Regions from separate parts of the Bacillus sp. 01N45 genome, predicted to be linked through region 2. Evidence: riboswitches for the same ligand, from Rfam matches in the RefSeq annotation. Region 2 holds a riboswitch; each other region holds the start of a gene.

Region 1 (10,341 bases), on a different contig from region 2:
TGCGAAAATTTCAATATAACTCGATTGAATATAAAATCCAACCAATACGCAAATAATACTAGAAATGAATAAAAAAAGCGGACTTCTGACCATGATCATCTCTCCCCAGATGTATAATAAATTCCCTATCACCAGTATAAGGAACAACGCTTCCCTTTACCATGAATTTCCTCCTCCTCGTTATCCATTCCATCTACGGTAAGTCTTTTCTTTTTACAAAATTCTCTTAAAGATGGTATCGTTTTTTATAACATATCTCCACTAGAAAGGAATAAAGGATATGCTAACTAAACATCGAATTCTATTTATTGGTGCTGGTCGTATGGCAGAAGCTATATTTTCCGGATTACTTAAAACAAGCAAAGAATACATCGAAAAAATTATCGTTTCTAACCGCAGCAACGTAGAAAAGCTAGAACAATTACAAGGACGATATAATGTGTCTATCACAACAGATTGGAAGCAGCATGTTACATCTGTTGATACGATTGTTTTAGCAATGCCGCCTTCTGCACATGAAGAATTATTAGCGGAGCTATCTCCGTTACTATCGAATCAACTTGTCGTAACGGTAGCTGCTGGCATTGGTCCATCTTATTTAGAAGCTAGACTCCCTAAGGACACGCCTGTTGCTTGGATTATGCCAAATACAGCTGCTGAAATTGGGAAGTCAATCTCCTTATATACAACAGGACAATCAGTAAACGAGATGCATCAAGAAACCTTGCAACTGCTTTTAAGAGGCATTGGTACTTCGCAACTTTGCACTGAGGAAGAAGTTCATCAGCTTACTGCAGTTACTGGAAGTGCACCAGCTTTCCTTTATTACTTTGCTGAAAGCTTGATTGAAGCAACAAAAAGTTATGGCGTCGATGAAGCAACCGCAAAACACCTTGTCATTCAAATGATTTCTGGATCTGCTTCTATGCTTGAACAAACGCAAGATCCGGCTAACCTCCGCGAACAAGTAACAACGCCAGGTGGTTCCACAGCTGAAGGTCTCAAAGCTTTATATGAATATAATTTTTCAGAGGCGATTCAAAAAGCAGTAGAAGCAACAAACAAAAAAGCTAGGGGGAAATAATATGAGTTTAACAAGTTTAAAAGACTATACTACATTACATAACGGTGTAAAAATGCCTTGGTTCGGTTTAGGTGTTTTTAAAGTAGAAGATGGTTCAGAAGTAATTGAGTCTGTAAAATCAGCAATTAAAAATGGTTACCGCAGCATCGATACTGCAGCAATCTATCAAAACGAAGAAGGCGTTGGACAAGCGATCCGTGAAGCAGGTGTTTCACGTGAAGAATTATTTATTACATCAAAAGTATGGAATAGCGATCAAGGATATGAAACAACACTTCAAGCATTTGAAACTACATTAGAAAAATTAGGTCTAGAATATTTAGATTTATATTTAGTACATTGGCCTGTAAAAGGGAAATATACTGAATCATGGAAAGCGTTAGAAAAACTTTATAAAGATGGCCGTGTTCGTGCTATCGGTGTGAGTAATTTCCACATTCACCACTTACAAGACGTGTTTGAAATCGCTGAAATTAAGCCAATGGTCAATCAAGTGGAATACCACCCACGTTTAGCACAAGAAGAATTACACGCTTTCTGTAAAGAACATAACATCCAGCTTGAAGCTTGGTCACCATTAATGCAGGGACAACTACTGGATAACTCCACATTACAAGACATTGCGACAAAATATAATAAATCAACTGCACAAATTATTTTACGCTGGGATTTACAAAATGAAGTTGTAACAATCCCTAAATCTATTAAAGAACATCGCATTATTGAAAATGCAAATATATTCGATTTTGAATTAAGTGCTGATGACATGAAAGCAATTCAAGCTCTAAATGAAGATCGTCGCGTTGGTCCAGATCCAGATAACTTTGACTTCTAGTAGAAAAACCACTGCCATATGCAGTGGTTTTTCTCGTTAAATAAAACTGAAAATTTAAACTATATTTCAATTGGTTGACACTTCATCATCCAAGGTGTAAGATTTTGAATTATCAAAGAAACACAAAAATTAATAAAATTTATTCGTTTACTCATTGTATCAAGAGAGGTGGAGGGACTGGCCCTTTGAAACCTCGGCAACAGGTTCATTTTGAATACTGTGCCACTTCCTGCAAGCATTGTGCTTGAAAGATAGAATGAGGGACTTCGTTTATATACGGGTGCATAACTTGTACGTAAAAATCCCTCTTTCTCAATATGAAAAGAGGGATTTTTTATTTTTCATTTCCCTCATCATCATCCAAACTTAATTATTTAGGAGGAAAATCAAATGAAAAAGAAGTTTGTACCCGGTATTGCATCAGCTGTAGGAGTAAGTATTTTATTAACTGGTTGCGGTAGTTATAAAAACGAAGCAAGCGGAGCAAATGCAAAAGACGAGGCGCCTAGTAAACAGGTTTTAAACTTATCTTCACCTACGGAAATACGAACAATGGATACAGCTCGTGCTACAGATACTGATTCTGGTCAAGTAATGAGAAACGTATTTGAAGGTTTGTATAATCTTGGTGAAGGTAACAAACCTGTCCCTGGCGTTGCGAAATCTCATGAAGTAAGTGGCGATAAAACGAAATACACATTCCACCTGCGAGATTCAAAATGGTCAAACGGCACTCCTGTCACAGCGAAAGATTTTGTCTTCGCTTGGCAAAGAGCTGTTGATCCAGCAACAGCCTCTGAATATGCATTTCTATTCTTTGATATTAAAAATGCAACAAAAATTAACAACAAAGAACTTCCAGCCGATCAACTTGGTGTAAAAGCAATTGATGACCATACGTTTGAGGTAGAATTAGAACGTCCTGTTCCGTACTTTATAAGCTTAACAGCATTCCCAACATTTCTACCAATTAACGAGGAATTCTTTAAAGCACAAGGTGATAAGTATGCGTTAGAAGACAATACAATTTTGTACAACGGAGCTTTTACACTAAGCGATTGGAAGCATGAGCAAAGCTTTAAATTTAAGAAAAACCCTACCTATTGGGATAAAGATACTGTCAAACTGGAAGAAATCAATTTTAACGTCGTAAAGGAAAAATCTACAGAAGTAAATTTATTCGAGTCAAAACAATTAGATCGTATCAAACTAACATCTGACTTCGTTGATAAATATAAAAAGGATGCTAACTTTAAAGAACGGCCAAACGTAGGGGTACAGTTTCTACGTATGAATCAACAAAACAAAGTACTTCAAAACGTTTCTGCACGCCAAGCAATCGATCAAACAATTGATCGAAAATCCTTTGTAAATACGTTATTAAATGACGGCTCCACACCAACCTCTAGTCTCGTACCGAAAAACTTTGCAAAAGGACCTGACGGAACAGACTTCCGTGCTGCAAACGGCGATTTAACAAAGGTTGATACAAAATCTGCTCAAGAATTATGGAAAAAGGCAAAACAAGAACTTGGGTCTGAAAAAATAACATTAGAACTATTAATAAGTGACGGTGACCTTGAAAAGAAAACTGGTGAGTTCTTAAAAGGACAATTAGAAAAGAATTTAGATGGCTTAACAGTAAATATAAAGCCGCAACCACGTAAACAACAAGTTTCACTTTTATTAAAAGGTGACTACGAAATTGGAATTGACGGCTGGAGCCCTGACTTTGCAGATCCAATTACATTCCTTGAGCTATTTACAACGAATAACCCTTACAACTTAGATCATTACTCTAATAAGGAGTTCGATGAAACAATAGCAAAAGTGAAAACAACTTTAGCCGGTGATGAAAAAGCTCGCTGGGAAGCATTACTAGCATCCGAGAAAATATTATTTAAAGACTCTGTTATCGCTCCTCTTTACCAAAAAGGCGAATCTTATTTAGAACGTTCTTATGTGAAAGGAATTGTGCAAGTAGACTTTGCAGGTCAATTAAACTTCAAATGGGCCAAAATTGAAAAATAAAGCGAAACTTTAATCAGTGGGGTTTTCTTCATCCCCCACTGATTATTAGCCCACACCAATTGTTTTTTTAGCAAAACATATTAAAAGCAGATTCCCTAATGCGAGGAAATCTGCTTTTTTAATATATTATTCTAAGAAATTAACAATCTATTTTTATTATTGACATATAGTTCTTTCCAGTGTTAATATTCTAAATAATCAAAGAAACAAAATATTTCACCATCAAAATATAACGTCTACTACGTTGAAACATATAACGATAGATTATAGCTCAACATGTATATACATATAGAACACCTGATTACCTACATACACATATCTATAATAGGTTTTCTCTTCTTCTATAGCTACACTTCAAAACGTGGACATTACGACGTTACGAACAACACATTTAGGGAGGAACGAACAATGAAGAAAAAAGTTGTACCTGTTGTTGCATCTGTTTTAGGGGCAAGTCTATTACTAACTGCTTGCGGAGGAAATAAAGATCATGCAAGCGGAGCGAAAGCAAATGATAAAGCACCTGATAAACAGGCAATTAACTTATCATTCGCTTCAGAAATTCCAACAATGGATGTTGCAAAAGCAACGGATGGGGAATCCATGAGCGTAATGCGCAATGTTTTTGAAGGTTTATATGCAATGGGAGAAGATAACAAACCAATTCCTGGTGTTGCTGAGTCGGTTGACCTTAGTCCCGATAAAACAAAATATACATTCCACCTGCGTGATTCAAAATGGTCAAACGGTACTCCAGTTACAGCAAAGGACTTTGTCTTCGCTTGGCAACGTGCCGTAAATCCTGATACAGCAGCTGAATATGCATTCTTATTCTTCGATATACAGAATGCGAAACAAATAAGCCAGAAACAATTGCCAATTGATCAACTAGGTGTCAAAGCTCTTGATGATAAAACGTTAGAAGTACAACTAGACCGTCCTGTTCCCTACTTCTTAAGCTTAACGACATTCTCAACATTCTTACCAATTAATGAAGATTACTTAAAATCTCAGGGCGATAAATATGGTTTAGAAACAAATCATTTAATTTACAACGGTGCTTTCATATTAAATAACTGGAAACACGAGCAAAGCTTCCAATTGAAGAAGAACCCTAACTATTGGGATGCTAAAACTGTAAAATTAGAAGAAATCAACTTCAATGTCGTTAAAGATAAATCTACAGAAGTTAACTTATACGATTCAGGACAAATTGATCGCGTTGCTTTAACTGCGGAGTTTGTTGATAAATATAAGAGCGATCCAAACTTCAAAGACCGCGCTGAAGTTGGCATTCAATTTTTACGACTAAATCAAAAAAATGAAACATTAAAAAATCAACATGCACGCCTTGCTATTAACGGAGCAATGAATAAAAAAGCATACGTAGAAACAATTTTAAATAACGGTGCTATTCCAGCTGAAGGAATGGTTCCTGCGAAATTCGCAAAGAGTCCAGAAGGTAACGACTTCCGTAAAGAAAACGGAAACCTAGTCAAAGATGATGTGAAAACAGCGAAAGAAAACTGGAAAAAAGCGAAACAAGAACTTGGTACTGACAAAGTAACAATCGAACTATTAACAAGTGATAATGCTTTAGCTAAAAAAACTGGTGAATATTTAAAAGGTGAACTAGAAAAGAACCTAGATGGATTAACAGTGACATTAAAACCACAACCACGTAAACAACAGCTGAAACTACTATTAAGTGGTGACTATGAAATCGGTATTGATGGCTGGGGCCCTGACTTCGCTGACCCAATTACATTCTTAGATTTATTTACAACAGATAGTGCTTATAACTTCGATAAATACTCTAACAAAGAGTACGATGCGCTCATTCATAAAGTGAAAACAGATTTAGCTAGCGATGAAAAGGCTCGCTTTGAAGTAATGAAGCAAGCTGAAAAAATCCTATTACAAGACGGTGCTGTCGCTCCTTTATACCAACAAGGTCGTTCTTACCTACAACGCGGATTTATTAAAGGGCTTGTAACAACTGACTTCGGTGGTGAATTTAACTACAAGTGGACAGAAGTTACAAAATAATAAAATAAAAAAGGTATCCAATCGCAGGATACCTTTTTTATTTTATACTTCTTTAACTACATAGCTTCTTCTCTTTACTATTCCTTTTATAGATACAGTAATTACTGCTACCAATTGTGTAACTAATATAATGACTAATAATGAAATAATATTTTTCTCTAAACTTACTCCCCCAAATATTATTGTATAATAGCCATTCGCTGCATATGTTGCGGGAAATAATTCACCGATTGTTTGATATGTTTTAGAAAGCATCTCATGTGGTACAATTACACCCGAACTTACAAGTTGTAATGATAGTGAAATTATATTAAAGATCATACCTGCATTTCCGAAAACAGTTATGAACATTTGTGTTAATGAAAGAAAGGCGAAGAAGACTATTGTCAATAATCCTCTTCCCCTTCTTTTTGCATCGAACTAAAACTCATCATAAATATAAACATAAACATCAAATATGTTCTCCACGTCAAAGAAGGTATATGTCCCGACCACAGATAGCTAATGAAATAGTTAATTCCCATAATACAAGACGATACTACTAAACTAATACTTATTAGTTTTGCATATTTGAACATAGCTTTTCTCCTTACTTTTCTATCTCTTCAAATTGCAGATTTATTGGCTCTTCTAGTAGTGTTTCATAAAAATTTTCAGCCAAATCTGTTGAAGGAATTTTTTCATCCACTTCATCAAATCGAATACTATCTAGCCACACACAACCTTCCCCTGATAATAAGACACCAAATGCTATACCAAGTGCTTCTTCTTTTATATCTAATACAACCGAGTACGATTGCCAGTTATTCGTATTTTTAATTGGGCGATTTTGCATGTTATCCATAGCGAGTGGTTCTGTATCTTTTCCGTCTACTCTCATCCACAATCCTGCCCAATCTCTTACGTTCTCACTCTTAACAAATGCTGTTAAACGTAATCTTTTACCTACATATTTATCTGCTCGGAACATTTGCATTAATGTTGAAAATCCTCCGTGCGTAACATTTTCTTTTGCTTTTATGTATGCAGATACTTTTCCTTGATGTGCAACTTCATAATCTAAGCCCATCTCATACTCAGCAGGATGACTTCCACTTAAGATCCATCCTTTCGATATTTCTTTGGTGGCAATTGAAACATTCTTTTAAAAGCTCTCGTAAATGCCTCTTGTGAGGAAAAGCCGTATTGTACTGCAATATCAATAACAGCCCTCTCCGTTGACACTAAGGCTTGCGCAGCATAAGTTAACCTTCTCTTTCGAATATAATCCGTTACACTCATCCCAACATATCTTTGAAAGATGCGATGAAAATGGTACATCGATACTGCACTGTGAGACGCCACTCTTTCTGTTGTAAGCTCCTCATGTAAATGATCCTCTATATATTCAATTGCTTGTTTTATCATCTCTTTATATTCTTCATGCATGTTAGTACCCCCTCACAACTTCAATTTACCATATACATACAAATCATTTTTGATTTAAATTGCGGATTATCCCTTGTGGCTATAGGGTAATAATTTATTTTCACCTCATACATAATTACATGATTTTGGGAAAAACTTGTATAGAACGAATTTACATAAGGAGGAATTTTTAATGAGAATTTTACTATCAGTTTTATTAGCTCTTATGCTAGTACCTGCATTAACAGGATGTAAAGCTCCTGTTAAAGAAGACACAACTTCTAATAAAAAGACTACAGAAGAGGCAAAGAATGAAGCTCCTGCTGATTTAAAACTAAACTTCAATGAATTCGATTTAAAGGCAGACTACCAAGATACAAAGAAAGACTACGAAGCTGACTATAAAAATGTAGCAGCAGATAAAAAAATGGAAGCAAAAATTGAAGATCATAAAGCAGATGTAAAATTAACAGGAGACGAGGCTATCACAAAATTAAGCCCACTTCTACAAGAATTAAAATTTAATAAAGATACTCCCGACCAAGAAGTAATCGATCAAGTAGTAAATGTGTTCAAACTTGATAAAGACTACCAAAAGTTTGATTTAGAAGTTGTCTTCTCTGATGGAACGAAAAAAGAATATAAAAGAGAAATAAAATAAAGAAGTAGGCGGTTGCCTACTTCTTTATTTTTGCATATCTTAAATCTGGTTTAGATCCAACATAATATTGAAGTCCAGATACTGATCCTTTTTGTAAGTAAGAATCAGAAGGGAATATAATTGGAATTAACGGTGAATCTGTAAACATAATATCTTCTGCTTTATGCAATAAATCAAAACGCTTATCTTCATTTTGTTCAACTTCTGCTTCTTTGATTAAAGCGTCAAATTCTTTATTATGCCATTTTGCATAGTTGTTTGGACCATCACCTGCATATAAATCTAGTTTAGTAATTGGGTCTAATAAAGAACCGCCCCATCCCATATAAGCTAATTGGAAATCACTTTGCTTATATGTATCGATGTAACTCTTCCACTCTTTATTTTCTAATTTAATATCTACACCAAGATTTTTCTTAAACATTTCCTGCATTGCTTCTGCTACTTTTTTATGCTGTGTATCCGTTGTGAATTTTAATGTTACTTCAGGTAATGTAGACCAACCTTGTTCTTTCATACCCTCTTCTAATAATTTTTTCGCTTCTGTTGTATCAAATTTTACGTAATCACCTTTTTCTTTACGGAAATCACGACCACTTTGTGTTTTTGCTCCTTCTGGAACGAATGCATATGCTTCTTGCGCATTATTCTTATACAGTTTTTCAACGATAAACTTACGATCAACTGCTAATGAAAATGCTTTACGTACTTTCGCATTTGTGAATGGCTCTTTTTCTACGTTAAACGAATAAATATAAGATGAGAATCCCGCAACACGCTTATATTCTTTATTTCCTTTTTCTTTCTCAATCATTTCTTGTGGTAAACCACTTAGTAAATCTAATTCTTTTGATTTGTATAATTGGTACGCTGTTTTAGAATCTGGAATAATACGAAACTCAATTTCTTTTAATGTTACCTTTTTATCATAGTATTCTTTATTTTTTTGTACTGTAATTGCTTGGTTATGCTTCCATTCTTTTAACGTGAATGGTCCATTTGTAATTAACTCTTTTGGATCTGTTTTTAATTTGTTGTTGTCATCAATTGATTTTTTAGATAATGGAATAAATAATGAACTCGCTAATTTTTGTTTAATAGAAGCAACTGGGTGCTCAAGTGTTACCTTTAATGTTTGAGGATCAACAACTTGAATACCAACTTGGCTTTCTTCACCTTTTCCAGTATTATACGCCTCTGCACCTTTAATAAAGTACATTTCTGTCCCATTCATAGAACCCGTTTTCGGATTTAATAATCGCTTCCATGCAAATTCAAAATCATTTGCTGTAATAGGAGAACCATCTGACCATTTAATATCTTTCTTTAAATGGATTGTATATTCAGTTCCATCTGCATTTACTTCTTCTTTCTCTGCTAATTCATTTTGATATTTCCCATCACTATCTTGCGTATATAAGCTTGAGAATAAATGTCCAATTACATAACCTGATGTGCTATCTGTTGCAATAGCGGAATCGAGTGTATATGGATCGCTACCAATATTCGTTACTAATCGATCTCCTTCTCCCTTACCAGCACTCGCCTTTTGCGCCTCTTTTTTACCGCAAGCGACAGAAGTAATTGCTAATACGGTCATAATGACAAATAATAAAAACTTCTTCATCCTACATTCTCCTTTAACCCGAAATTTTTGGTGTTGATGCTAATAATGTTTTTGTATAAGAATGTTGTGGATTACGGAATACTTCATCCGTATTTCCAAATTCAACAAGTTCTCCTTTATATAAGACAGCTACCTTTTCACATAAATAGTGAACCATCGGCAAATCATGCGCGATAAATAAATATGTATAGCCTTGTTCCTTTTGAATCTTTTGCAACAAGTGCACAATTTGGATTTGAAGTGAAACATCTAACGCTGAAATTGGTTCATCCAGGATTAATACTTCTGGCTCACATAATAACGCCCTTGCAATAGCGATCCGTTGACGTTGTCCTCCGCTAAATTCGTGTGGGTATCGATCAGTGTATCGTCTATCTAATCCAACACGTTCTAGCGCATCACCTGCTACCTCATCTTTCAATCCTTTATCACCTAAACCGAATGAAATATATCCTTCTGTTACGCTATCGCGTACTTTCCAGCGCGGATTTAATGCAGCTGTTGAATCTTGAAAAATGAATTGTACTTTCTGCAAGAAATCTCGCTTATGAGCTGATTTCAACTTGTGAACAACTTGACCGTTATAATCAATTTGACCAGACGTTGGGCTCTCGATCCCAGCTATGAGCTTACCAAGTGTTGTCTTT
Region 2 (10,341 bases):
CTGCAAAGACAGGTAATTTTACTTTTGATAAAAATTGGCGGAGTGCGTCTTCTGATTGTAAAGTGAAAGATAGGACAGCTCCGGCTGATGTAGCTTGAGATTGTTGAATATCAAATCCAAGATGTGTTTGTAAGCCAGGATAATAGACATTTTTAACTTTAGTGTGCTCTTGTAAATAATGTGCAATTTTATTGGCGTTTGCAGCTGAATGCTCAAGACGTACATGCAATGTTTTTAGACCGCGAAGTACTAGAGAACAATCTTGAGGACCTAAAATAGCGCCGAATGCATTTTGTAAAAATCCAAGTTTTTGAGCGAGTTCGGCATCTTTTACAACCGCTAATCCGGCAGTAACATCACTATGACCGGCAATGAATTTTGTGGCACTATGAAGAACGACATCGGCACCAAGATCAAGTGGTTTCTGGAATAGTGGTGTCAAAAATGTATTATCAACAAAAGTAAGGGCGTCAATAGATTTTGCAAGTTTAGAAACAGCACAAATATCTGTCACTTTTAAAAGTGGATTAGAGGGTGTTTCCACATAAAAGAGTTTTGTGTTTGGCTTAATGTTTTGCTTTATTTCTTCTACATTTGTCATATCAACAAATGTATGTGACACACCGTAACGGGAGAGCACTTCAGTTATAATTCGGTAAGTTCCTCCATATACGTCTTCTGAAATGAGTACGTGATCGCCTTGTGAAAGAAGGAGGAATGCAGTAGAAATCGCTGCAATTCCTGATGCGAAGGCAAATCCCTTTGTTCCTCCTTCTAATAAAGCAATGATATCTTCAAGAGCTTCACGAGTTGGATTACCAGAGCGACTATAGTCATATTTTCCGAACGTATCTACATCAAACTGGTGGAATGTTGATGTATTATAGATGGGAACGTTAACAGCTCCTGTTTGTGAGTCATGTTTATATTGGTTGTGCAGTAAGAGTGTATCTATAGAATAACTCATATTCTTACACCTTCTTTTACAAGTTTAATGGCTTGCTTTAAGTCTTGAATTAAATCGTTACTATTTTCAATGCCAACGGAAAATCGCAGAAGACGATTACATACACCGTTTGCTGTTCTGATTTCTTCAGGAATATCAGCGTGTGTTTGCGTTGCTGGATACGTCATTAAACTTTCAACACCACCAAGACTTTCAGCAAATGTAATTAAGGATAAAGATTGTAAGAATGGATTAATCCATGTTTCATCTTTCAGACGAAATGAGATCATGCCACCTCTTCCAGGATAAAATACATCTGTCACCCCGTCTTCATCATTTAAATAAGCAACAACTGCTTTTGCATTTTCTTCATGTTGTCTCATGCGAAGCGCTAACGTTTTCATACCACGAATTAATAGCCATGAGTCAAATGGACTTAAGACCGCACCAGAGGCATTATGATAATGAGCGATTTCCTCACAAAGTTCCTTTCCTTTTGCAACGACAAGTCCGCTTAGGACATCGTTATGTCCCCCTAAATATTTCGTTGCGCTATGAAGTACAATGTTGGCACCTTCTGTTAATGGCTGCTGTATATAAGGCGTATAGAATGTGTTGTCTACAATAAGAAGTAGTCCGTGTCTTTTCGCTACAGTTGCGACAGCGGCAATATCAGTAACTTGCATTAACGGATTAGTTGGAGTTTCTATGAAAATAGCTTTCGTTTCAGTTGTGATAGCTTGCTCAATTTGTTTAATAGATTGTGTATTTACGTATCTACATCGAACATTCCACTTTTTTTCGTGCTCAGAAAATAATCGATAAGTGCCCCCGTATAAATCTTCGGATACAATAAGTTCGTCTCCAGAACGGAATAGGGAGAGGACGAGGAGAACAGCTGCCATCCCTGAACTACAGGCATAACCTTGTTCACCATATTCTAAGTCTGCGATTGCCTGCTCTAAAAGACCACGAGTTGGATTGCCAGTTCGTGAATAGTCAAAGCCAGTAGAGTTACCAATTCCTTCATGACGATAAGCAGTTGAAAAATAAACAGGTGGGTTAACAGTTCCTGTTGTAGTTTCGCTCCGGTTTCCGATTTGTGCTAGTTTTGTTTCAATAGTTGACATGTGAAAATTCCTCCTTTTTAAATTAACAATTAAGTGAATGTAAAGTGAAACTTTAATCAGTGAGGGGGGCATCCCCCACTGATTATTAGCTCTCACCAATCGGGGTAAAATAAAAAAAGCCTTCTAAAGAAGAAGGCTTTCGGTTTGAATAGAGTCTTCTTCTCATCTGTCAAATCTTTCACAATTTGCTGGAATTAGCACCTTATTAACAAATGTTAATGGTTGCTGAGGCGTCATAGGGCCAGTCCCTCTACCTCTCTAGATAAGAATGTTCGTATGAAATTTTTATTATGTTTTTAACTTTACAACAAAAGATAATTGAATTGCAACTTTATTTTAAATAATTTTTATTTTTCCGCAAGTGTCATTGACTTTTGCATTTGTGCATGCTAAATTTATTAAAAAATTAACAAACATTGTTAAAAGGGGAACGTATTTCCTTTTAGCTACATAAATAAAATAATAAAGACAAACTCTTATTGAGAGCGGTGGAGGGAAAGGCCCTGTGAAACCCAGCAACCTTCAAACGAAATGTTTGAAACGGTGCTAATACCTGCAAAACGAATGTTTTGCATAATAAGAGGAGGAACAATTATGTCCCCCTCTTCAAAGTGAAGAGGGGGTTTTTATATTGATAGAAATGAGGGAGATTTGTGAAATTACTAGATTTATTATCAAAAGGAATTGTAATAGGTGATGGTGCGGTTGGGACGTTATTACATTCACATGGTTTGCAAAGTAGTTTTGAAGAATTGAATATATCTGATCCAGATTTAATTATATCGATTCATAAGCAATATGTAGCTGCTGGGGCTGATGTGATTCAAACAAATACGTACGGAGCAAATGAAGCGAAATTACGTATTTATGGTTTAGAAAATCAAGTTACTGAAATTAATAGAGCCGCAGTAAAACTGGCGAAAGCATCTGTTACAGACAGAAATGCAATTTTAGGAACAATTGGTGGTATGAAACATATCGGAGCTGTTACGACAACTGATATGGAAAGAGAATTTATGTTACTGGAACAGGCAAGTGCATTACTAGAAGAACAGGTTGATGGACTGCTATTAGAAACTTTCTATGATGAGTTTGAATTACTTCATGCTGTTCAGGTGTTACGAAAACAAACGAATATTCCAATTGTAGCTCAATTAGCATTGCATGAGGCAGGTACAACTCAAAATGGAAATGATGTAAATGAAATATTAAAACAGCTTTTAGATTACGGTGCAAATGTCGTTGGATTGAACTGTCAACTAGGGCCACTTCACATGACGGAAGCTTTTAAAATGATATCGATTCCGCAAAATGGCTACTTGTCAGCATATCCGAATGCAGGTCTCCCAAATTATGTGGAGGGACGTTACGTATATGAGGGAAGTCCAGCTTATTTCGAAGCGATGACACCGAAATTTATTGAGCAAGGTATTCGGTTATTAGGTGGTTGTTGTGGCACGACTCCAGAACATATTGAAAGTATGAAACGTGCAATTGCAAATGTTACACCTGTAATAGAAAAGGATACGATTCAAAGACCGAAAGTAGTTCATACACACGAGAAACGTTCAAAAGCTCATGTCACATTAGCAGAGAAAGCAAAAAAACAAACGACAGTAGTAGTGGAATTAGATCCACCGAAAACGTTAGATACGCAGCGATTTTTTGAAGGCGCAAGAGCATTGAAAAGAGCTGGGGCAGATGCTATTACTCTAGCAGATAATTCATTAGCATCGCCTCGCATCTCGAATATGGCAATGGGGGCATTATTAACGAAGCACGATATTCCGGTATTGACGCACTTAACGTGTAGAGACCATAACGTCATCGGACTACAATCTCATTTACTAGGCCTATCAGCGTTAGGTATGGAAGAGGTGTTAGCTTTAACTGGGGATCCAGCACGCGTTGGTGATTTTCCAGGTGCCACTTCTGTATATGATTTGTCCTCTATTGAGCTCATTAAAATGATTAAAGAAATGAACGACGGGCGCTCGATTTTAGGGAAATCAATTGGTCCAGCAACAAGGTTTTCAGTGGGAGGTGCGTTTAATCCGCATGTAAGACATTTAAAAGCAGCGGTTAAGCGAATGGAACGGAAAATAGATGCTGGAGCGGAATATTTCTTAACTCAGCCAATTTATGATATCGCGTTAATTGAAGAAGTGTATGAAGCGACAAAGCATTTGGAACAACCTATTTTTATTGGGATTATGCCATTAATAAGTAAAAGGAATGCAGATTTCCTTCATTTTGAGGTACCGGGTATTACTCTACCTGAAGAAATAAGGGAGAGAATGGATGGACATGAAACGAAAGAGGCAGCAATTGAAGAAGGGATTCGCATTTCACAAGAATTGATCGATGCGGCGATGAAATATTTTAACGGCATTTATCTTATTACACCATTTCTAAAATATGAAATTACAGAACATCTTGTTAAATATGTGAGAGAAAAGCAAGAAGTGAAAGAAGGTATTAATTGATGAAATGTATAGAAGAAAAATTACAAAATAACATCTTAATATTAGATGGTGCAATGGGAACAATGATCCAGCAAGAGGACTTAACTGCGGAAGATTTCGGAGGAGAAGAGTACGAAGGTTGTAATGAATATTTAGTAGAAACAAGGCCTGATGTCATTTTAAAGATTCATAAAGCTTATATTGAAGCTGGAGCAGATATTATTGAAACAAATACATTTGGGGCGACAAACATTGTATTAAGTGATTATGAGTTGTCTCATTTAGATGAGGAATTAAATGAGAAGGCAGCACGTTTAGCGAAGCAAGCGGTCAAAGCAAGCGGGAAGGAAGTATATGTTGCGGGAGCAATGGGACCAACAACGAAAGCGATTAGTGTTACAGGTGGTGTGACGTTTGAAGAATTAATTGAAGCCTATACACGGCAGGCTAGAGGCTTATTGAATGGCGACGTAGATGTATTACTCGTTGAGACGAGTCAAGATATGCGTAACGTGAAGGCTGCTTATATTGGAATTCAAGCAGCTTTTGATGAGCTAAATAAAATTGTACCTATTATGATTTCAGGAACGATTGAACCGATGGGAACGACTCTGGCCGGGCAAACAATTGAGGCTTTTTACTTATCAGTAGAACATATGAAGCCATTATCTGTTGGATTAAACTGTGCGACCGGTCCGGAGTTTATGAGAGACCATATTCGTTCACTATCTGAGTTGTCGGAGTGTTACATTTCTTGTTATCCAAATGCAGGTCTTCCTGATGAAGATGGACATTATCATGAATCTCCATCTTCTCTCGCTGAAAAAGTGAAGCGATTTGCTGAAGAAGGATGGGTTAATATTATCGGTGGTTGTTGTGGCACAACACCAGAACATATAAAAGCAATAAAATCCGCGTTAGCTTCTCTTAATCCACGCGAACACCACGAAAGAGCTGGACACGGGGTTAGTGGATTAGAGGCACTTCAATATGATGACTCTATGAGACCATTATTTGTTGGTGAAAGAACAAACGTTATTGGGTCACGTAAATTTAAACGATTAGTAGCAGAAGGGAAATTTGAAGAGGCTGCTGAAGTCGCAAGAGCGCAAGTGAAGAAAAATGCTCATATTATTGATATTTGTATGGCAGATCCTGATCGCGATGAAATAGAAGATATGGAAAACTTCTTGGCAGAAGTTACGAAAGTGTTAAAAGTACCAATTATGATTGATTCAACAGATGAAAATGTGATGGAGCGAGCTCTTACTTATATTCAAGGAAAAGCTGTTATTAATTCAATTAATTTAGAAGATGGAGAAGAACGATTTAAAAAAGTGACGCCGCTTCTTCGGAAATATGGTGCTGCTATTGTTGTAGGAACAATTGATGAAGATGGTATGGCGGTTAGTGCAGAACGAAAACTCGAAATCGCGAAAAGAAGTTATGAGTTATTGACGACGAAATATGGTATACGCCCGTCAGATATTATTTTTGATGCACTTGTATTTCCTGTAGGTACAGGTGATGAAGAATATATTGGTTCAGCGGCAGCGACGATAGAAGGAATTCGCCTTATTAAAGAAGCCTTGCCAGAGTGTTTAACGATTTTAGGTGTAAGTAACATATCTTTTGGTTTACCACCAGCTGGCCGAGAAGTATTAAATTCCGTCTTTTTATACCATGCAACGAAAGCAGGATTAGATTACGCAATTGTGAATACGGAAAAATTAGAACGGTATGCGTCAATTCCAGAGGAAGAAAAACGTCTTGCTGATGCACTACTTTTTGAAACGACGCAAGAGACGTTAGAAGAATTTACAAATTTTTATCGCGCGGCAAAAAAGAGAGATGTCGTTACCCAAGAAACATTAACTCTTGATGAAAGGCTGGCAAATTACATTGTAGAAGGTACGAAACAAGGACTACAAGAAGATTTAAGCCTTGCACTTACAGAAGGAAGAAAACCTTTGGATATTATTAATGGCCCACTTATGACAGGAATGGATGAGGTGGGACGATTATTTAATAATAATGAGCTTATCGTTGCCGAAGTATTGCAAAGTGCTGAAAGTATGAAAGCTGCCGTAAGCTATTTAGAGCCACATATGGAATCTAGCGAGAGTGCGAAAAAGGGGAAAGTATTATTAGCAACTGTTAAAGGTGACGTACATGATATTGGGAAAAACCTCGTTGAAATTATTTTATCGAATAACGGATATGAGATTATTAATTTAGGAATCAATGTTCGTTCGGATCGAATTGTTCAAGAAGTACAAGAAAAGAAGCCTGACATTATTGGTCTTTCTGGTTTATTAGTAAAATCAGCGCAACAAATGGTAACGACTGCTGAAGATTTAAAAGCTGCAAATATTGATGTTCCAATCGTTGTAGGCGGGGCAGCGTTAACGAGAAAATTTACAGAAAATCGTATTTCACCATCATATAAAGGGCTCGTATGTTATGCGAGTGATGCGATGACTGGTCTTGATATTATTAATAAGCTTCAAAAAGAAGAAGAGCGTGAGAAGATGAAACAAGATAAAAAAGAGCGTCATCTTCATATCGTAAAAAAAGAGGAGAAGAAAGTAGAAATTCCAGCAGTAATTGAGCCATTACCGAAGGCAGAGGTTATGATACCTGATTCAACAAAACGAATTGTATTACGTGATATTCCAGTTGCACATCTCGCTCCATTTTTAAATAGACAAATGCTACTTGGACATCACCTTGGATTAAAAGGAAATGTGAAGAAGCTTTTGCGAGAGGGAGATAAGAGAGCACACGAATTAAATGATTTAATAGATGAATTATTGCAGGAAGGACAATCCTGGTTAAAACCGAAAGCGGTGTATCAATTTTTCCCAGCGCAAAGTGACGGACAAAACATTGTAATATATGATCCAGAAGATCATACGCGTGTTATAGAGCGTTTCACATTCCCAAGACAAGGAAAAGCACCATATCGTACTTTAGGTGATTATTTACGACCAGTTGGAGATGAGATGGACTATGTTGCTTTCCTATCTGTTACGGTTGGGGAAGGCGTTCGGGACATTGCTGAAGAGTGGAAGGCGAAGGGTGATTATTTACGCAGCCATGCGATCCAATCGTTAGCGCTTGAACTAGCAGAAGGTCTTGCTGAAAAAACACATATGCTCATTCGTGATCGCTGGGGTATTCCAGATTCACTAGAACTGACGATGGAAGAACGTTTCCGTACGAAATATAGAGGGATACGAGTGTCTTTCGGTTATCCAGCATGTCCAGAACTTGCGGATCAAGAAAAGTTATTTCGCCTTATTCATCCAGAAGAAATAGGTATTTCATTAACAGAAGGATTTATGATGGAGCCAGAAGCATCTGTGACGGCTATGGTATTTTCTCACCCTGAGGCAAGATATTTTAGTGTATTATAGTGTAGAAGGGGGAGACGTATGAAGAAAATAGTCTTTACAGGTGGCGGTTCGGCAGGGCATGTAACACCTAATTTAGCCATCATTCCACATTTACAAGAACAGAATTGGGATATCTCGTATATTGGTTCTCATCAAGGGATTGAGAAAACGATTATAGAAAAGGAAGGCATTCCGTACTATAGTATTTCAAGTGGAAAGCTACGTCGTTATTTTGATTTAAAAAATATAAAAGATCCTTTTCTTGTAATGAAGGGTGTTATGGATGCGTATGTAAGGATTCGAAAACTAAAACCGGATGTGATTTTTTCAAAAGGTGGTTTCGTATCTGTACCAGTCGTAATTGGAGGCTGGCTAAATAGAGTCCCTGTTTTATTACATGAATCTGATATGACGCCAGGACTAGCAAACAAAATTGCGCTCCGTTTCGCTTCGAAAATATTTGTTACATTTGAAGAAGCTGCGAAACATTTACCGAAAGAAAAAGTAATCTATACAGGATCTCCTGTACGTGAAGAAGTGCTAAAGGGAAATCGTGAAAAAGGTTTAGTGTTTTTAGGTTTTTCACGTAAAAAGCCAGTTATTACAATTATGGGAGGAAGTTTGGGCGCAAAGAAAATTAATGAAACGGTTCGAGAAGCGTTACCAGAACTTCTGAAAAAATATCAAATTGTTCATCTTTGCGGAAAAGGTAATCTTGATGAAAGTTTACAAAATAAAGAAGGATATAAACAATTTGAATATATACATGGGGAACTGCCAGACATATTAGCGATAACAGATTTTGTTATTTCACGTGCGGGCTCTAATGCCATTTTTGAGTTTTTAACATTGCAAAAGCCGATGGTTTTAATTCCGCTATCGAAATTTGCAAGCCGTGGAGATCAAATACTAAATGCAGAGTCTTTTGAAAGACAAGGATATGCTTCCGTATTGTATGAGGAAGATGTGACTGTGAAATCACTTATAAAGCATGTCGAAGAATTAAATCAAAATAATGAGATGTATAAAACAGCACTAAAAAAATATAATGGAAAAGAAGCAATTCAAACAATCATTCAACATATTTCAGAGGCATGATGAAACAATCATGTCTTTTTTAGTAGGATGAAAGATTCCAAGGATTGATATTTTTATGTTACAATAAAGTGAAACTTTAATCAGTGGGGAAGGGGTTAATCCCCCACCTAACTTCTTTATTTTTGCTGAATTTTGAGGTGGGGGTTTTACTGCCCTCGAATAGCGGGGTAACAAATGGATTAGTAGGGAAATTCCAATTAATGAAGCGTGAAAATACGAATGGATTAGGAGTGACTGTGTTGGAGCTAAGTCTCTATGAAAATACTGCACTTATTATATGCTTTGTGTTGTACGTTGGTAGTGTTATTGTTTATATTTCAAGGAAATTTTCGCAAGAAAGAGAGCTTGAAAAATCAGAAATAACAGCTGAACTAGAAATGTTAGCTGATGAAAGTTATAAAAAGAAGAAAATAAAAGAAGAGCATGAAGAATCCCATCATTTAAACGCAAATAAGTTTTAAAGATGGGGATTTTTTTTTGAAGTCGTTCTTTATTATGTTTATAGCAAGTAACGCTAAAAGGAGTTTCCCGTACATAATGAAGGAGTGTATATAAATGAATTTTTATGTCGCCTCAGGATTCCAAAATAAACATCTTGTACGTTCTATAGCAAATGAACTGAAACATGCAGGATGGCACCATACATATGATTGGACAAGAAACGAAAGAGCAGTGAATCAAGATCAATTAAGAGAAATTGGGCAGGCAGAAAAGAATGCTATTAAAGAAGCGGATGTCTTTTTACTTATATTAGATGGCGGAAACGGGAGCCATACAGAGTTTGGAATGGCGATTGCGCTAGAGAAAAAGATATATGTATATCATGAAAGAAACCCGCTTCAAACAACGTTCTATCATTTGCCAGAAATAAATATTTTTGAAGGAGATGCAACTGAATTTGCATCTTATGTTATGAATCATGTGAAATAATAGTAACGACCTAAAAGGTTATAAAAGTGATCTTTTGGGAACAGTGATGATAAGAAACGTATATAAAGGAGTATATAATATGAAATTAGAAAATGGATGGGAAACGAGCTTTTTAGAAGTTGTACAAAATAGTGAATTTAAGAAAGAGGCCGTTCTTAGTCAATTGCTTTGTGAGGATAGTGAAGAAGTAGAAGAGCTTGTGGATGATTATGGATATGAAGAGATTATTGAACGCGAACATGATGATGAATTAGCAGAAGTTTTAGGTGAAGAACTTTTCGATGAGATGGAACGACACGTATTCTTATCTTCACAGCCAGAAGAAAAACTTATTTCATTCGTAAATGGATTAGGTTTTCATGTGTTAGATTGGA
Region 3 (10,341 bases), on a different contig from region 2:
GATATATGATAGCTAACTAATAACCTTACATAAACGCTTTTAAAAGTTCTTGAACTAAAGGAATTACTCCACCTAAAAATTTTAAAACTGCCATTGCGATTTCCATATTACTTCCTCCTCTTTGCTGTATTAAGATGCGTTGTATATTTATGCTTTCATTATAATAAGCTTTTGCATTTGCATCAATTCATTTTTATATGCAATATTTCATATTGAGGAAAAGCAACTTTTTCTGTCAGGGTGATGGTGGTACTACTCTTCTTGACAATATTTCAATCCCTCCAAAAATATCAGAATTTTCTAATTCTAAAAGGTTATGAACGAATCAACCTCGAATAATTGTAATACATATACATATACATAAGGAGGTTGATCTATTTTGTTTCGTTCTTTTACAAATGGTTGCGTCGCCTTAGTGCAACGTTTCTTGCCAGAGCCGTTTATTTTATCATGTTTATTAACTGTTTTCGTTATTTTCTTCGGCATGTTTGCGACTCACCAAACACCTGTGGAAATGATTAATCACTGGGGTAATGGCATTTGGGGACTACTCGCCTTTTCTATGCAAATGGCACTTGTACTCGTGACAGGATCTGCTTTAGCAAACGCGCCTCTCATTAAAAAAGGATTAACGAAAGCGGCAAAACTACCGAAAACGAATGGACAAGGTATTATTGCCATTTCAATCGTAAGTTTACTAGGGGCATACATAAACTGGGGATTTGGTATTGTTGTATCTGTTTTATATGCAAAAGAAGTAGCACGGCAGCTTGAAGGATTAGACTATAGACTAGCCATTGCCTCTTCTTACTCTGGATTTCTCATTTGGCATGCGGGGCTTTCTGCTTCTATTCCTCTTACGTTAGCAACAGGCGGCGAAACGTTAATTAAAACGACAGCTGGAAGTATTAAAGAAGCGATTCCAATAACAGAAACGTTATTCTCACCATACGCACTTGTACCAGTTATTATTTTTCTCGTTACGATGCCTCTCATTAATAAAGCGATGCATCCAGATGAAAAACATACGATAACGGTAGATCCTAGCGTATTCCATGAAGAAGCTGCCGCGCAAGAAGTAGGAAACAATACATTCGCCGAAAAAATGGAAAATAGCATCATTATTACACTTTGCGTTGGATTGTTAGGTCTCATTTATATTTTCAATTATTTTTATACGAAAGGCTTTAACCTTACGCTAGACATCGTTATTTTTATGTTATTAATTGCTGGACTTATTTTCCACCGTACTCCGATTCAATATATTCGCGCTTTTTCAGACTCTACGAAAAGTGCTTCTGGCATTTTACTTCAATTTCCGTTTTACGCAGGAATTATGGGGATGATGATTGGAGCGAATAGTGAAGGACTTTCACTTGGAGGGGCTATTTCGAATTACTTTATTAGCATTTCAAACGAAACGACTTTCCCGCTCTTTACTTTTTTAAGTGCTGGAATCGTTAATATTTTCGTTCCATCTGGTGGGGGTCAATGGGCTGTGCAAGCACCAATTATGATTCCAGCTGGCGCTGAACTTGGTGTACCTGCCGCAAAAACAGCAATGGCAATTGCGTGGGGCGATGCTTGGACGAATTTGATTCAACCATTCTGGGCATTACCGGCATTAGCGATAGCTGGTTTAGGTGCTCGTGATATTATGGGATTTTGCGTTGTTAACTTACTATATGCAGGATTTATCATTAGTCTATGTTTCTTATTTATTTAAACGAAAAGCTAGTTTTATACTAGCTTTTTTATATAATAAATCACTTATTTCCCACGCAATTTATCACGATCTTCCAACTCTATATCCGTAAGCTGTAATGCCTCAAATGCAAAAAAATCTTCACATACTTTTTCAATCAGATGTGGATTTTCCCTCAAGAAATTCCACTGTAACGCTTTAGGAAGAAAATACGTTTCATACTCTTTACTTCCTCTTACTACCTCATCCACTTCTCTTTCACAAATTCCTCTTATTAAATAATCATTTCTTAATTGAATCTGTATTTGTTGAAACGTTTCACTACATTTCTTCAATTGGATTAAGCAATTAATATATGTACGAAAAAGTTCGTTATCATACTGACAACAATTTATAATACGTTCCATTTCATTCATAACGTACGAGCCTTTTCTTCTATTTGTAATAACCATTTTTCCCGCTTCTCTCGTTTACTCGTTTTCACAGATTGAAAAACAGATCGTTTTATATCGCGAATGCCGCAAAAACGTAAAATACCTCTCTTCATTATAATCCAATCGGCTGATCGATATAGTAGTGCGACGTACCATAACGGTGAGTCTAACGTATTAATTACCCATGCCTTCTTACCTTTCAATAAGCCTTTCGGCAGGGCACCTTCATATTTATAAGCAAAACCAGCTACGAAAATGCGATCAATAAACCCTTTTAAAATAGCTGGCATCCCCCACCACCATATTGGATAAATGAAGAGAAGAGTATCCGCTTCTTCCACTAACGTTCTGTACCGAGCTGTCTCTTCTTCATTTACTAAATCACGTCTTTTCTTCTCCTCATTAAATACAAGGACGGGATTAAATTGTTCCTTATATAAATCAAGTACCGTAACCGAATGATTTGTTTCTTGTAATCCTTTTTGCACATGCTTTAATATCCCCGCATTAAAACTGGAAGGACTAGGATGAGCGTATACAATTAGTACATTCACTACATAACAACTCCCTCTATAAGTTAAAGTTTCCCCTTCTTTAACATTTTCTCTACAATTTGCACGTTTTTCGAACTTTGTAATAAACGATTTAATAATGTAAGTAACTCTTCCTTTTCTAAATCTTTCAGTTTCTCTTTCACCGTACTCTCACCAGCACTTTGAATATCATAAACAACTGCTGCCATATGCTTACAATAATTCTCATATGGACACTCGCAGCTACTTTCTGTAAAATTTTCAAGATCAATCATTACTTCATAGTTTCCTGCATTTCCAGTAACAAAAGCAAATATTTTCTTTTCTTGTATTTCAACATCTTCTACATGTCCTTCTTCATAATATTCATAACCTTTATCCATAATGTACTTAGGAATCCATTTCGTTATATCATTTAGTAAGTAAGCGTACATAACAACACCTCTTCCTTTAATTCCCTTTTGACTTCCAAAACCCTGCATGTTATTCTAATAACTGTCAAATAGCAAGTCTATATGACAAAACGACTGACACCTATTCGGCGGAGGTGTCTCTTTTCATTTGCAGCCGATATGAAGTGCCTCTTTCAGGCACATTCAATCTTTGACACTACACACTCAACACCATTCCCTTGTATCAGGCTGCTTAAGCAGTCTTTTACGCTACATACTCCAAAAAAAAGAGAGCTTAGCTCCCTTTTCCCGCCTTATAAAATACCCCTTTTTCAGTATAGAGATATTCATCAGCTAATGTAATTTTCCCATCCAGTTTCAGTTCATCTAATAGTCTTGATAAATAAAATTGATGTAACATCTTTTTCGTGAATTTTCCTTCATGATGCGAAACGATATGTTCTTGAATATCTAACAATGATATTGGCTTATCTTGCTCTATCATATATTCATAAACTGTACTACGCAGTTTTACGTATTTTTCGAGTGTCACAGTACTTCGCAACCCCTTTCTTCTTAATATAAATTTTCGTAATCGGTTTTTTTGCAACAAAAAAACCTCTCCGATAAGAAGAAGTTACGTATATATCTTCGTCTTATCTCCCAGAACAAATATGTTCTGCTGGAATTAGCACCTGCATCGCGGTTGCTGGGTTTCATCGGGCCAGTCCCTCCACCTCTCTGGATAAGAAAATATTCACTTAATTCTTACTATACGTAATTTCATTCTAATTGTCAAACAAATATAACAAATTATATTTTGTTCCTTACTGTTCATACTATACATATATGAATATGCAAGGAGGATTATGAAATGCACGAAAATGCTCGCGGATATGTCCAAAATTCTTTTCAATCATTACAAGAAGCAAAACATTGTTTAGAAGAAGCGCTACAGACTGTTGAAAAAGATTTTAATCGCGCTCGTATTGAACAATCACTTTATGCGATCGAACAAGCTATTCAACGCTGTGATTACACGGTTCATATTTTAGAACAAGATTGAAAAAACTTCCCATCATAAGGTGGGAAGTTTTTTCAAATGGCATACTTCATAATTATTACCGTTATAATTAAAAAATATACAGAATTAGCAATTTCTAAAACCCCTACTTTTATAATAGAAATTTTTTTGCCATATAACATAATTGCTCGGATGACACTCGGTATAAAAATAAGAGAACACCACGGATTGATAGCAAAGACAATGACTGTTAATACAATATGATACCCCCATGATATAAGACGATACTTCGGGTTATTTTTCTCGCGAATCATCGTTTTTACATAAAATGTACTTCCTAAAAAATATAAAAATGAAATAAGCGCAATAAATAATGCTGTTTTATCTATAAGTTTCATTGAAAAATAATAACTAACTAAACCACCAATACAGAAAACAATAATCGCACTAATGTCATTTAGTAACGCTCTTTCATTTTTTTGACGAGCGTAATACATATTTACAATAAATAATGGAATCATGAATACTACGAATAAAAGAATGCGCCATTCATATAATAGAGAAATCATTCCAAATACGAACGCGATGATAAAATATACAATTGCAGCATGTAAGTACTCTTTTTTTCGTTTTTGCTTTATGTACGTAAGAAATGGATACGTAGCTAAATAGATAAAGAACCAAGCTAAAAACAATGGAATATGATACATAGTAGGTTTCCCAAGCATGACACTTAATAGAAATGGTATAACGAGCATGGCCCATGCACCGTGTTGCTTCGGAATAACTAACTTCATTAACTATACACCTCCCTTTTGAAAGCAGTTCTCACCTACTATTATACAAATAATTTTATATAGTAACGTATATATATTGGACTATTTTTTGACAATAAAAAATGCTCCTTACAATGTGTAAGAAGCATGAAAGAGGCAAACGAATATGTAAGTCGCGACCCTACCTTATATGAGTATGCTTTTCTATGCCATGTTATGCTTATCTAATATGCCGTATTTCTTTTTAAATCTCGTAAGAATCGTAATCCAAGACGTACTAAATAGTAGTAAGAAAATAACATTCGAAATTGCATGACTCAAATCGAAATAAAAACTTGCAATATAATACGAAACGACTGCTTCCCACGTTGCCTCACGTATGAAACCGAGAAGCCCCCATAAGTTCATAATCCAGCCAAATAAAAATCCAACAAACAATCCGTATAGAAGCCTTCCCCATAGCTTTTTCATTAAAAATGTATTACGAAGTAATCCAGCTATAAACCCGATCATGCCCCATGAAAACATTTGCCACGGCGTCCACGGACCTTGCCCTAAAAAGATGTTAGATACGATAGCTGCTGTTGCACCGATCATAAAACCAGTTTCGCTTCCAAACACGATTGCAGAAACGATAATGACAAAAGAAGTCGGTTGTACACTTGGTAAAATAGAAAATGGTACACGGCTAACTGCTGCAATTGCCGCTAACACAGCAACGAGAACAATTTCACGTGAAACAAACGCCTTCCTTTCAAAACGGATATAAAACGGCAACATAATAACAACTAATAAAAACAAACTACTTAACATGTAATAACCATCCATGATAAGTGTAGTAAAGAGTAGTGTGCCTATTATTACTGCAAAAATACATATTATGAATGCAACATATCGTTTGGACACGCTTCGTACACATCCTCCCACGTTAATGCATATGGTAACTCTTTTCGAATAAATCGATTAATAGAGGTTGTATAAAAGAAGTTGCCACTAAAAAATTCTTTCGGTGTGTCATTCATAATGACTGCTCCGTCAAATAACATCATACATTGATCAACGTATTTCGCTGCAAACTCAATATCATGCGTTGCCATTACAATTGTTGTACCTTCTTTTTGCAGCTTTCTAAATAGCTCTCCTACTCTTTCTTTTTTCCACGGATCTAATCCCTTTGTCGGTTCATCAAGTAACAATAAAGTCGGCTTTGATAATAACGTTGTACATAACGCAAGTAGTTGTTGCTCTCCCCCGCTACAATCATGCGGATGGCGTTCTTTAAGCGAATACAACCAAAACTTCTTCAACATATCTTCTGCTATTTCTTTTCCTTGTTTTCCGTATAACTCTCGTGCACGTTCATACACTTCTTCCCACACTGTATCAAATGTAAAATGATAATACGGATGCTGCGATACATACCCGATCCTTTTAAATCGTTCTTTCGAATCAATTTTATGTATCACTTTCCCATTCCACTTTACTTTCCCTCTTCTCGCTTTTTGTAATCCAGCTAAAATCGTTAACAGTGTAGACTTACCTGTACCATTTTTTCCAACGAGAGCTACCCATTTTCCTTTTTCAATCGATACGGTTAAGTCTCGTAAAATAAGTGGACTATTTTTTTCATATTGGAACGAAATATGCTCTGCACTTAAAATGACTTCTCGCTTTTCACTTTGTGCTATTGGCTCATTCACATATGATATCGCTGAAAAATGATTCAGTTTCATTTGCGCTTCTCGCACTGTAAACGGAATATCTTCCGCATTCCATTCTAAAAACAATCTTGGAATTTGCGGAATAAATGGACGGAATTTTTCTACTTCCCACATGTTCGCGATAACCGTTTTAGGATTTCCATCATACACGATTTGACCATTATTCATACAAATAACGCGCGTAGCAAGTGGGATCACTTCATCTAAACGATGTTCACTTAACACAATCGTAATACCAAGTTCTTCGTTAATACGTTTTAACAATCCTAAAAACTCTTTCGCAGCAATGGGATCTAACTGCGCCGTCGGTTCATCTAATAATAATAGTTTTGGCTGCATAACTAGTACCGCAGCCAAATTGACAAGTTGTTTTTGTCCACCAGATAACGTATGAACAGATTGATGCAATAAATCTTGAAATCCTAAGAAGCTAATAAGCTCTGCTATTCGTTTTTGAATAATCTGTGATGGTAACCCGATATTTTCTAAAGAAAATGCTAATTCTTGAATGACCGTATCCATTACGAGCTGATTTTCTGGATTTTGAAATACCATACCAATTTCTTGTGCAGATAATAAATCAGGTACTTCCTCTAATAAAACGTCATCATAAAAAATTTCTCCTGAACGTGTACCGATTGGAAGTAATTCCTTTTTAAAATGTTTCAATAAAGTCGTCTTTCCAGAGCCTGACCCTCCAGCAAGTGCAATAAACTCTCCTTTTTGAATAGAAAGAGAAATATGCTGTAACGCATATTCGTTTTCATCAGCATATACAAATGATAAATTGTTTATTTCTGCATGCGCCACCATATCCATTCCTTTCCTTCCATTATAATTGGTAGACTAATAAACATCATAAATACTCCGAACATCACTCCATCGTATTGCTGAAATAGAATAGATTCGACTTTCGGATAAATGATTAGCTTTCCCCCGCCATACGTATTACATATAATAGCAATGATAAGTAGAATACTTAAATAACTGAGCGTATACCAATCTCGTCTTTCCATTCTATACCGAATATATGTCGTACGCTTCGTTACACCAAATCCACGAGCTTGCATAGAATCTGCTGTTTGCAGCGCATCTTCTAATGAACAAATTAATAATACTTGCAGCAATTGCATACCATTTTTCACCCGTTCTACAATGGAACCTGCGTCTACTTGTACACCTTTCGTTTTTTGAACGAGTGTTATTTTCTGTAATCGCCTCATAAACAAAGGAACAAACCTCACCGTAATCATCGTTAACAATGCTACCTTCGGTGAAATTCTAGAAAACAAATATAAAAATTTATGACTCGAAATAATATCATTATACGAAGCAAACGTAAACATAATCGCAACTAATAATAATCCCATTACTACTCCAAACATAATCGCCTCAAGCTTAATACGGCTATCACCTAACCAAAATAACGTAGTTCGCCCTCTATGTGTTAATAACGAATTAAATAAAATGACCATAAAAAAGAAAACGATTGTGCTCGGTAACATCTTTCTTATCTTTTCACTATTCCCTTGCATTATATTGATTATGACGATTAATAGTATTGCTCCAATTAAAAAAAGAGGATGAAGACACATCATACATAGTATCATCACCCCGATATAATAGAAAAAATTCACAAAAGGATGTAAAGAAGAAAAACTTATTTTCATAGTCCTTTACCGAATGCCTTTCTTATTTTAATACATACACCCACTCAATTGTATCTCCTGGTTTAACTGTTACTACACCTGCACTATGGTTTGGAAACGCACCGTTCACACGATATTTCCATCCACTAGTATCTGTAATATCTTTTTCATATAAATCATTAATACCTTTTACATAAATATCACCTTTAGAGCCCATTGCATCCACATCTAAACCTGTACGCTGCAATACTTTATAAACAGTATCGCCTTCTTGTACATCCATTTTTTTCGCACCTAATAAGTACCCTTTATCACCTTTTACTGAGATAGTGACTTGTTTTGGTTTTGGTATTACTGGATCTGGCACTGGCACTGGCGGTACTGGATCTGGTACCGGTGTTGGTGGCGTTGGTACAGTTGCTTGTTGCTCTTTATTCGGATCAACCTTCTGCTCCTGCTTCGGTGTTTCTTTCGGCTGATTCACAACCTTCGCTTCTTCTTTTATTTCTTGCGCTTTCGGTTGTTTCTCTTCTTGTGCTTTTTGCTGTTCTGGTTGCTTAGTAGCAGGCTGTTCCTGAGGTTTCTCTTCTTTCTTTACTTCCGGTTGTGCCTGTGCCTTTTCTTCTTTCGGCTTCTCTTCTACTTTTTGCTCTTGTTTCTCTTTCTGCTCTTCTTGCTGCTTTTGCTCTTGTTCAGCTTGTTTTTCCTCCGGTTTTTCTTCCGGTTTCGCTTCATCTTTTTTCTCTTCTTGTTTTGCTACCTCTTCTTGCTTTGGTTCTACTTTCTTCTCAGGCTTTACAGCTGCCTCTTCACACCCGGCAAGTAGCCCAAGTGAAAGCATTAAAGAAATAAACCATTTCATCTTACTCATGTTGTCTCTCACCTTTCATATTAAAAATTAGGAGCAAATGATTGCTCCTAATTTTTGTTAAGCTGCTTTACGTCTCCATAATACATATGCAGAAGCAATACATAATACACCCATACCTACTTCTGTAGCTGCACTATGAGAAGATGCTCCTGTTTTTGGTAACGTGCTACCGTTTCCTGACTTTTTGCTTTTAACCGGTTCGTTATCGACAACAACTTTTAGCGTGTCATCTTTCGTTTCTTGTTGTACTTGTTTTTGTTCTTCTGGTTGCTCAGTAACTTCTTTTTCTACTACAATATTTTCTGCATCCACATTTGGTTTCGTATCAATTTCAGGAACAGATACAGTTGACCAGTCATAAATCGATTTCCCAAGATCTTTAAACTGAAGTAAAGCTAAGAATGCTTGCTCTGTAGCCATTCCGCTACCGTTTTGATCACTTGGTAACCATTTGAATTCACCATTTGGAAGTTGGTATGACAGTAGATTTTGCATTGCCTTATGTAGACGATTTTGATCTACATCTTGTACAAGAGATAATCCAATAATTGCTTGTGCAACACTATTAGAATTTTCTTGTCCATCAGCAGAAAAACCACCGTTTTCTAGCTGTTCGTTATATAAATAGGCAACAGCCTTTTGCACAGCGGGTTTCACATCTTCTCGTTCTTGATAAGGAGCTAATGCTGATAAAACCATACCTGTTACATCAACGCTACTAGCACTGTCTTTACTGCTTGCGCTATCGTAAGTCCAGCCACCATCTGTATGCTGTGAGTTTAAAAGCGCATCTACTAAAGCAACTCGATTCCATTTTGAATTCACTGGCACTTCATATTTCTTCGTATCAAATGCAAGTAAAGCAAATGTATAACCTGTAACAGAATTCACTTTATCTGATTCGTACAATTTTTGAACTAAATTATGTTCGCCAACCTTTGTAGGGTCTGCTTGCATTGCATTCATCATAATAATCGTTCTAGCTAAATCTGTCGCTGAAAAACGGTTAATGCGCTTTTCTACTTTTTCAGTTACTGACTTAACATAATTTAATTTCGCCTCAATTGGAACATTCTTTCCAGAACGAGAAAGGCCTAAAGCTACCCAATCACTTTCAATTCCATCTTGTAACATCTTTTCAGATGTCTTAAAAATCGCTTCATTTACTTGCGCTACTGGAACTTGAATGTTCTCTTGCTTTGGTTGTTCTACCTTTTCAACATTTGTTTTTGGTTC

What was found. A riboswitch is a leader RNA that binds a small molecule or an ion and turns the genes downstream of it on or off. The one in region 2 is predicted to bind S-adenosylmethionine.
Region 1: linked by a shared signal. The riboswitch ahead of AC1DMU_RS26345 (peptide ABC transporter substrate-binding protein) and the one ahead of metI (cystathionine gamma-synthase/O-acetylhomoserine thiolyase) in region 2 are both predicted to bind S-adenosylmethionine.
Region 3: linked by a shared signal. The riboswitch ahead of AC1DMU_RS10995 (hypothetical protein) and the one ahead of metI (cystathionine gamma-synthase/O-acetylhomoserine thiolyase) in region 2 are both predicted to bind S-adenosylmethionine.

The regions. Positions count from the first base shown of each region.
Region 1 is NZ_JBFTQW010000016.1:32,141-42,481, reverse strand. Features, by position in the region: gene pnuC (nicotinamide riboside transporter PnuC) at 1-93, opposite strand, end outside; gene proC (pyrroline-5-carboxylate reductase) at 281-1,084, shown strand; gene AC1DMU_RS26350 (aldo/keto reductase) at 1,086-1,919, shown strand; SAM riboswitch class I at 2,073-2,177, shown strand; gene AC1DMU_RS26345 (peptide ABC transporter substrate-binding protein) at 2,310-3,950, shown strand; gene AC1DMU_RS26340 (peptide ABC transporter substrate-binding protein) at 4,359-5,999, shown strand; gene AC1DMU_RS26335 (ABC-2 transporter permease) at 6,042-6,389, opposite strand; gene AC1DMU_RS26330 (hypothetical protein) at 6,386-6,577, opposite strand; partial or broken gene AC1DMU_RS26325 (helix-turn-helix transcriptional regulator) at 6,589-7,427, opposite strand; gene AC1DMU_RS26320 (YusW family protein) at 7,600-8,067, shown strand; gene AC1DMU_RS26315 (peptide ABC transporter substrate-binding protein) at 8,084-9,694, opposite strand; gene AC1DMU_RS26310 (ABC transporter ATP-binding protein) at 9,708-10,341, opposite strand, start outside.
Region 2 is NZ_JBFTQW010000001.1:521,410-531,750, reverse strand. Features, by position in the region: gene metC (cystathionine beta-lyase) at 1-967, opposite strand, end outside; gene metI (cystathionine gamma-synthase/O-acetylhomoserine thiolyase) at 964-2,076, opposite strand; SAM riboswitch class I at 2,236-2,345, opposite strand; SAM riboswitch class I at 2,550-2,659, shown strand; gene AC1DMU_RS02800 (bifunctional homocysteine S-methyltransferase/methylenetetrahydrofolate reductase) at 2,730-4,562, shown strand; gene metH (methionine synthase) at 4,562-7,960, shown strand; gene murG (undecaprenyldiphospho-muramoylpentapeptide beta-N-acetylglucosaminyltransferase) at 7,979-9,037, shown strand; gene AC1DMU_RS02785 (DUF3966 domain-containing protein) at 9,238-9,498, shown strand; gene AC1DMU_RS02780 (nucleoside 2-deoxyribosyltransferase) at 9,593-9,967, shown strand; gene AC1DMU_RS02775 (hypothetical protein) at 10,047-10,341, shown strand, end outside.
Region 3 is NZ_JBFTQW010000004.1:95,805-106,145, forward strand. Features, by position in the region: gene AC1DMU_RS10975 (short-chain fatty acid transporter) at 380-1,726, shown strand; partial or broken gene AC1DMU_RS10980 (group-specific protein) at 1,767-2,121, opposite strand; gene AC1DMU_RS10985 (NAD(P)H-dependent oxidoreductase) at 2,118-2,693, opposite strand; gene AC1DMU_RS10990 (SWIM zinc finger family protein) at 2,717-3,106, opposite strand; gene AC1DMU_RS10995 (hypothetical protein) at 3,360-3,677, opposite strand; SAM riboswitch class I at 3,718-3,816, opposite strand; gene AC1DMU_RS11000 (hypothetical protein) at 3,939-4,130, shown strand; gene AC1DMU_RS11005 (YwiC-like family protein) at 4,163-4,885, opposite strand; gene AC1DMU_RS11010 (ECF transporter S component) at 5,069-5,770, opposite strand; gene AC1DMU_RS11015 (ABC transporter ATP-binding protein) at 5,743-7,404, opposite strand; gene AC1DMU_RS11020 (energy-coupling factor transporter transmembrane component T) at 7,377-8,255, opposite strand; gene AC1DMU_RS11025 (DUF4430 domain-containing protein) at 8,278-9,105, opposite strand; gene AC1DMU_RS11030 (DUF4430 domain-containing protein) at 9,163-10,341, opposite strand, start outside.